DNA from 3 places in the Blautia sp. AF14-40 genome. Region 1 is predicted to be linked to each of the others. Evidence: predicted binding sites of a transcription regulator. Region 1 holds the regulator's gene; each other region holds the start of a gene.
What was found. Region 1 encodes NrdR, which represses ribonucleotide reductase genes. Its sites were predicted from a motif close to CACAANATNTTGTG; they were not measured.
Positions count from the first base shown of each region.

Region 2: a site for NrdR is predicted at 1,288-1,301, ahead of DWW13_RS11685 (ribonucleoside triphosphate reductase). Genes of this name have one in related genera too.
Region 3: a site for NrdR is predicted at 988-1,001, ahead of nrdD (anaerobic ribonucleoside-triphosphate reductase). Genes of this name have one in related genera too.

Region 1 is NZ_QUHK01000001.1:62,473-64,745, reverse strand. It holds gene DWW13_RS00380 (citrate/2-methylcitrate synthase) at 1-33, opposite strand, end outside; gene DWW13_RS00375 (DUF3786 domain-containing protein) at 164-799, opposite strand; gene nrdR (transcriptional regulator NrdR) at 814-1,266, opposite strand; gene DWW13_RS00365 (YlmC/YmxH family sporulation protein) at 1,409-1,660, shown strand; gene DWW13_RS00360 (acylphosphatase) at 1,661-1,966, opposite strand; gene DWW13_RS00355 (GNAT family N-acetyltransferase) at 1,994-2,273, opposite strand, start outside.
Region 2 is NZ_QUHK01000015.1:55,630-57,902, reverse strand. It holds gene hflX (GTPase HflX) at 1-1,167, shown strand, start outside; gene DWW13_RS11685 (ribonucleoside triphosphate reductase) at 1,415-2,273, shown strand, end outside.
Region 3 is NZ_QUHK01000017.1:29,646-31,918, forward strand. It holds gene nrdD (anaerobic ribonucleoside-triphosphate reductase) at 1-966, opposite strand, end outside; gene dapF (diaminopimelate epimerase) at 1,138-1,986, opposite strand; gene DWW13_RS12335 (hypothetical protein) at 2,192-2,273, shown strand, end outside.

The sequences.
Region 1 (2,273 bases):
TATTTCCGGTGTTACTTTCATGCTAAAAGCCATATGCATTCCCCTTTCTCTTCTCTCTTTTTACTTACTTTCACTCATTATAGCATTAAACCAGGGGATTCGTATACTGAAATTTTTATAAACATTCGGAAAATTTTCGTAAGATTTTGTCTCACAAAAGGTATCAGGCTTCTGTTTTACATGCATCGAAGGCTTGATCCAGTGCGTCCAGGAAGTCTCCCATCACGTAATACAGCGTCTCAAACCGCAGATAATCGAGGACGTTTTCATCCCACATAAACTTCAGCACCGGCGGGAATTCCTCATCGGACTCCCAGAACTGGAAGACGAGCGGCAGAAACGGAAAGACATGAAAAACAAAAGCAGCGTCTCCCGGGGAATATGGTTTTCCGCTAAGGGAAACGCATGCTTTTTTCAGCTGTTCCACATGCCCGTCATACCGTGCGGCGCGGCTGTCGTGAACGCCGGACGCAATCGTGCGGCCTTTGATCGTTCCCTTTAAGGAATTGGTGCGCGCATACGTGCCGGCGAGCACAATCTCCTTCTTTCCGCAGCAGAGCAGGTCGAAAATCGTCAGTGTCTCATTGAAACTGCCCTGGTGCACATGAAGAAAATGGTCTTTTGAGCCCTCTGCAACGCCGGTATGGCGGTTCACTCTCCACTCCTCAAAAAGGTACGGCACATAGAAATAATCGTCATCAAAGGCAAAGCCATACTTCCCTTCGATCTCCTTCTGATCGTACGTCAGAAAGCGCTCCTGCATCTGATCGCGCATTTTAATATAGTTCGACACTTCCATTTTTTTGCCTCCCGCTATTTGTCGAGCATCTTTTTCAGCTCGTCCATGAACGTGTTGACGTCCTTGAACTCACGGTAAATCGACGCAAAGCGGACGTACGCCACCTGATCCAGGTCTTTTAAGTAATGCATGACCTTCTCTCCGATCACAGAGCTTGGAATCTCGCGTTCCTCGCCGTTGAAAAGCTCCGTCTCCACCTTGTTGACCATCTCGTTGATCTTCTCGGCGGACACCGGCCGTTTGTGGCAGGCGCGCAGGATACCGGTCTCGATTTTCGAGCGGTCATACTGCTCGCGGTTCATATCTTTTTTGATGACGATCAAAGGGATCGTCTCCACTTTTTCGTATGTCGTAAAGCGTCTGCCGCAGACATCGCACATCCGGCGGCGGCGGATCGCATTGCTGTCTTCAATCGGGCGTGAATCCACAACCCGGGTATTATCCTGATTACAAAATGGACATCTCATATCTTTCGTCCTCGTTTCTAAATAAGTATTTCGGAAAGTTTTCTACTTTTACAGTATACGCATTTTTCCGTGAAATTCAAGTCAACTGCAGCAACATTTTCGCATATGTTTTTCCATAGGAATCAGTAAAAAGGAGCACCGCATGCGCGTTGTAGATCTCCGCCAGAAAGAAGTTATCAATATCTGCACCTGCAAAACGCTCGGCTGTCCGATTGATGTGGAATTCAATCCAAAAACGGGACATCTTACCGGACTCGTTCTTCCGGGTCCTGTGAAATTCTGCGGCTTTTTCTGCCACGGCGAGGATTTTGTGATCCCATGGGACCGCATCTGCCAGATCGGCAACGATATCATTCTCGTCGAAATTCCGGAAAAAGAGAAAAAGCAGCCCTGATCAACGGATATGAAAACCGAATTCCGATTCCAGCGGAATCTTCGTCCATTTTGCATCCGTGATTTCGATGTAGCTGGAGGTGCGGATCCTTTTGATCATCTCCGTGATCGTCTCCTCATCACCCTGCACCTCCATCTCCACCGTCTCATCCCAGCAGTTTCTCACCCAGCCGGTCAGTCCGAGCTGGTAGGCAGCATAATACGCCCGGTAACGGAACCCCACGCCCTGCACCTGGCCGTAGAAAATCACATGGTACCGGATTTCTTCTTTTTCGTCTCTTCTGTCTCGTTTCGCTGTCTCGTTCATATTTCTCTGCCTCCCAACAGTCATTGCCTAAAATTCGTCTGCCGTCGCACAGTACAGCGGAAGCGGGAACCAGTCGGATGGAATGTTCTTCCAGATTTCAGATGGAACCTTGCTTCCCTTACTTGCCAGCGGTGAAAGAAGCAGTTCCTGCGCCTGCTCCCGGTTGAGTACATCTGCCCCCGGATGGGCTTCCCCTGTCACGGTCACAGTTCCATCTTTTACCGTCACGGTCACCGGCTGCCCCTCCAGTACAGCAGACCACGTTCCATCGCTGATGCCCATCGTCTCTGCTTTCATGGTCAGCATT
Region 2 (2,273 bases), on a different contig from region 1:
GCAGAAGAATCGCTCGACGAGCTGGCGGAACTGGCCAGCACCGCCGGTGCGAAGGTGGAGGGCCGCCTGGTGCAGGTGCGGGAGGCCATTCATCCGGGAACGTACATCGGAAAAGGAAAATTAGAGGAATTGAAAATTCTGGTGCGCGCCTGCGATGCGACGGGCATCATCTGCGACGATGAGCTCTCCTCGATCCAGTTAAAAGGGCTGGAGGAAGCACTGGAATGCAAGATCATGGACCGTACGCTTTTGATCCTGGATATCTTTGCGGCGCGCGCCGTGAGCAGCGAGGGTAAAATCCAGGTTGAGCTGGCCCAGTTAAAGTACCGTGCGTCCCGACTTTCCGGCCTTGGCACATCGCTTTCCCGTCTCGGCGGCGGAATCGGTACGAGAGGACCGGGAGAGAAAAAGCTGGAAACCGACCGGCGCCTGATCCGCACGCGTATTACGCAGTTAAAACGTGAGCTTGAGGAAGTACGCCAGCACAGAGAGCTCCTTCGTGAAGGCAGAAAACGTTCCAAAATCCCGGTAGCGGCGCTCGTAGGCTATACGTCAGCGGGAAAGAGCAGTCTTTTAAATGCACTGACAGGATCGGAAATTCTGGCAGATGCAATGCTGTTTTCCACGCTGGATACGACGACGCGGTCACTGACCCTTCCGGATGGACAGGAAATCCTGCTGACCGATACGGTTGGATTTATCAATAAGCTGCCACATCATCTGATCGATGCATTCCGCAGTACGCTGGAGGAAGCACGGTATGCCGACTATATTCTCCACGTTGTGGATACGTCAAATCCGCAGATGGAGCTGCAGATGCAGGTGGTATATGACACACTGCGGGAACTGAAAGTTGAGGACAAAAAAATTGTCACCCTGCTGAATAAGCAGGACAAGCTTCTCGCCCCGATGGTTGTAAAAGATTTCCGGGCAGACGCGAGCCTTGCGGTCTCTGCCAAAACAGGACAGGGACTCGAAGACCTCAAAAATTTACTCTCCTCGTGGATGATGGAGGGAAAAATCTATATCGAGCGCCTCTATCCGTACGATAAGGCGGGAACGATTTCACTGATCCGCGGATACGGAATTCTGCTCGAAGAAGAATATCTGCCGGAAGGCATCCGCGTAAAAGCCTATGTACCGAAGGATATCTATCCGAGGGTATAGAGGTATGGCAAGCGGGCTTAAAAACGGCAGTACATCCCTTTAAGCGCCGTACAGCGCCGAAAAATGGAAGGGACAGAATACAAGTAAAAGTACCATATCTAGTGATGTTAGAAAATTTCACACTAGATATGGTACTTTTTACTATTGACGGGAGAAACATGCTCTGCTATCATATGGTTCAGACACTGCAAAGAGTGGAACCTTAAAAAGGCCTTGCAGAAACGGTTGAATTAACAGGAGGGATTCCATGTTTCAGGTAGAAAAGAGAGACGGAACGATTGCAGAGTTCCAGATGAAAAAGATTACCGATGCGATTGGAAAAGCATTCGGCGCAAAAGATATGCAGTTCAGCGATGACATGCTTCAGATGCTGGCACTGCGCGTAACAGCGGACTTTCAGTCCAAGATCAAAGACGGAAAAATTTCAGTGGAGGCAATTCAGGACAGCGTGGAGAACGTGCTGATCCAGTGCGGCTACGCAGAAGTGGCAAAAGCTTACATTCTGTACCGCAAGCAGAGGGAAAAAATCCGCAACATGAAATCGACGATCGTAGACTACAAAGAGATCGTGGACAGCTACGTAAAAGTAGAGGACTGGCGTGTCAAAGAGAATTCGACCGTAACGTATTCTGTCGGCGGTCTGATCTTAAGCAATTCCGGCGCGATCACAGCCAACTACTGGTTATCAGAGATTTATGATGACGAGATCGCCGAGGCACACCGCAACGCGGATATTCACATCCACGACCTGTCGATGCTGACCGGCTACTGTGCAGGATGGTCGTTAAAACAGCTCATCAAAGAAGGACTTGGCGGCATCAACGGAAAGATTACTTCTTCTCCGGCAAGACATCTTTCGGTTCTGTGCAACCAGATGGTCAACTTCCTCGGCATTATGCAGAACGAGTGGGCAGGTGCGCAGGCATTTTCTTCATTTGATACGTATCTGGCGCCGTTCGTCAAAGTGGACAACTTAAGCTACGGCGAAGTGAAGAAGTGCATCGAGGCGTTTATCTACGGCGTCAACACACCGAGCCGCTGGGGAAGCCAGGCACCGTTCTCCAACATCACACTCGACTGGACCGTACCGGATGACCTCGCAGAGC
Region 3 (2,273 bases), on a different contig from region 1:
CCTGCCCTGTCCGTTTTTGTGGACCTCGAGAAGGGAGATGGAAATCATCTTCTCGAACATGCTCGTTCCAAGGCCGAGGGTCACGGTAACGAACGGATAATCACCGCGGGAAGATCCAACAGTGTTCAGTTTATACTCAATTCCCTGCCATCCCTGATCGCACTCTCTTCTTACTTTGTCGATCGCATACTCGATGGCTTTCTCCTGTGCACCCTCCCAGGATGCGTCGGTATATTTCAGGAACTCTTTTACGTAGTAATCGTAGCTCTTCTGTGCGTACGGAGCAAGGATCTTGTCCACCTCCGGCACGGTAAAGCCGCCGTACTGCTGTGCAGCGGTGCTGAGGACGATATCGCCCATGACATCAAATGCGGTGTCGAGTGTCTTCGGCTCGTTGTACCAGACATTTCCCATCTCGAAGCCGCCTTTTAAAACGTTTCCGACATCGAACAGACAGCAGTTCATGGTATCGAGACGTGCGGACTGGTCGTGGATGTAGATGTAGCCGTCCTTACAGGCCTGCAGCTCGTTGCGGTTCATGAAGAACTTGCGGTACAGCTCTTTGTTCAGCTCGTTGAAAATCAGGCTTCGCTTCGTTGCAACGAGGGCGCTGTCGGTGTTGGCATTGCTCTTGTCGCCGATGTAGCGGATGGACTGGCTCTTCGTGTAGACCTCGTCCATCATATGGATAAAATCAGTTTTGTAATTGCGGTAATCGCGGTAGCTTTTTGCCACAGCCGGGTTTACTTTTTCGAGTGCTCCCTCCACGATATTGTGCATATCGCTGATCGGAATTTCGGTCTTTCCAAGGGAATATACGTGCTCGGTTGCGAACTTACAGATAAAGTCAATCTCCTGCTGTGAGAAGGTATACAGGATTCTCTGTGCGGATTTATTTACGGCACGGACGATCTTCTGCGCGTCGAATTCTTCTTTGGTGCCGTCCTTTTTGATAATATAAACCATTGTGGTGTCCTCCAAATCAAACACTATATCTTGTGTGTCCCCCACCCTTTTCTTGTAGCGGGCACCACATATTGTAGCATGTTTCTTTTGAAAAGAAAAGGCATTTCCTGTAAGTTTTTATTTTCAGAATATTGCATACTGCTCTTTCGTGCAGACAGAAATCTGCATTTTTCAAATTCGTTCTGCAAGCGTTCCTTCAAAAACGGTCTCGGCCGGGCCGGTCAGAAGGACCTTATTTTTCGTCCGGTCCCATGTAACGAAAAGCCTGCCGCCGCGCAGTTCTACGGCAGTTTCTCCCTCCGAAACACAGCCGGAAAGCATCGCCGCGACGGCTGCCGCACACGCTCCCGTTCCGCAGGACAGCGTTTCACCGCTCCCACGTTCCCAGACTCTCATTTTTATTGTGTGTTGATCTAAAGTCTGGATAAACTCTGTATTGATACGGTCCGGGAAGCAGGAAAGGTGTTCAAAAGCGGAACCGGTCTTTGCAATGGATATTTTTTCCACATCTTCCACCGGAATCACCGCATGCGGATTTCCCATCGAAAGGCAGGTCATCGTATAATTTTCCCCGCACACGGTAATTTTATGCTCCAGCACATATTCCCCCAGAGAAACAACGGGGATCTGTGCGGCGCGGAATTCCGGCGTTCCCATCTCCACTGTCACCTGACAGATCTCATTCAGATTCTCCCCCGTCTGCAGATGAATCACACGGTTTCCGCTGCCGGTTTCGATAGTCAGCGTCGTTTTTCTCGTCAGCCCATGCTCGTACACGTATTTTCCCACACAGCGGATGCCGTTGCCGCACATCGCGCCCTTCGAGCCGTCGGCGTTGTACATTTCCATCGAAAAATCTGCTGTTTTGGATGCCCCGATCAGAATCAGCCCGTCCGCGCCGATGCCGAAATGGCGGTCACTTACCGCTTTTGCCAGCCGTCCCGGACTCTCCACCCGCTCCTCCATGGCATTTACATAGATATAATCATTTCCGCAGCCCTGCATTTTTGTAAAACGCATACACAGCCTCCTCCCAGACTTCTGCCCTTTCCAGTTCCTTACTAAATATGTATTCCGTACCGCGCTTTTGAAAAACCATTTTTCTCAAATCCGCTTCAGACATTGGAAAACGAAGCGGAATGTGATAGAATAGGGGGAACTGATATCGTTACTTACATGAAGTAACTCTCAAATATTTTTAACCATTTATTATGAGGAGGTTTTGATGAAAAAATACCGTTGGGTTTTAACAGCAGTATTTGCCGCTTTCCTCGCGGGAACGAGCGGCTGCGGAAAGAAAACAGAAA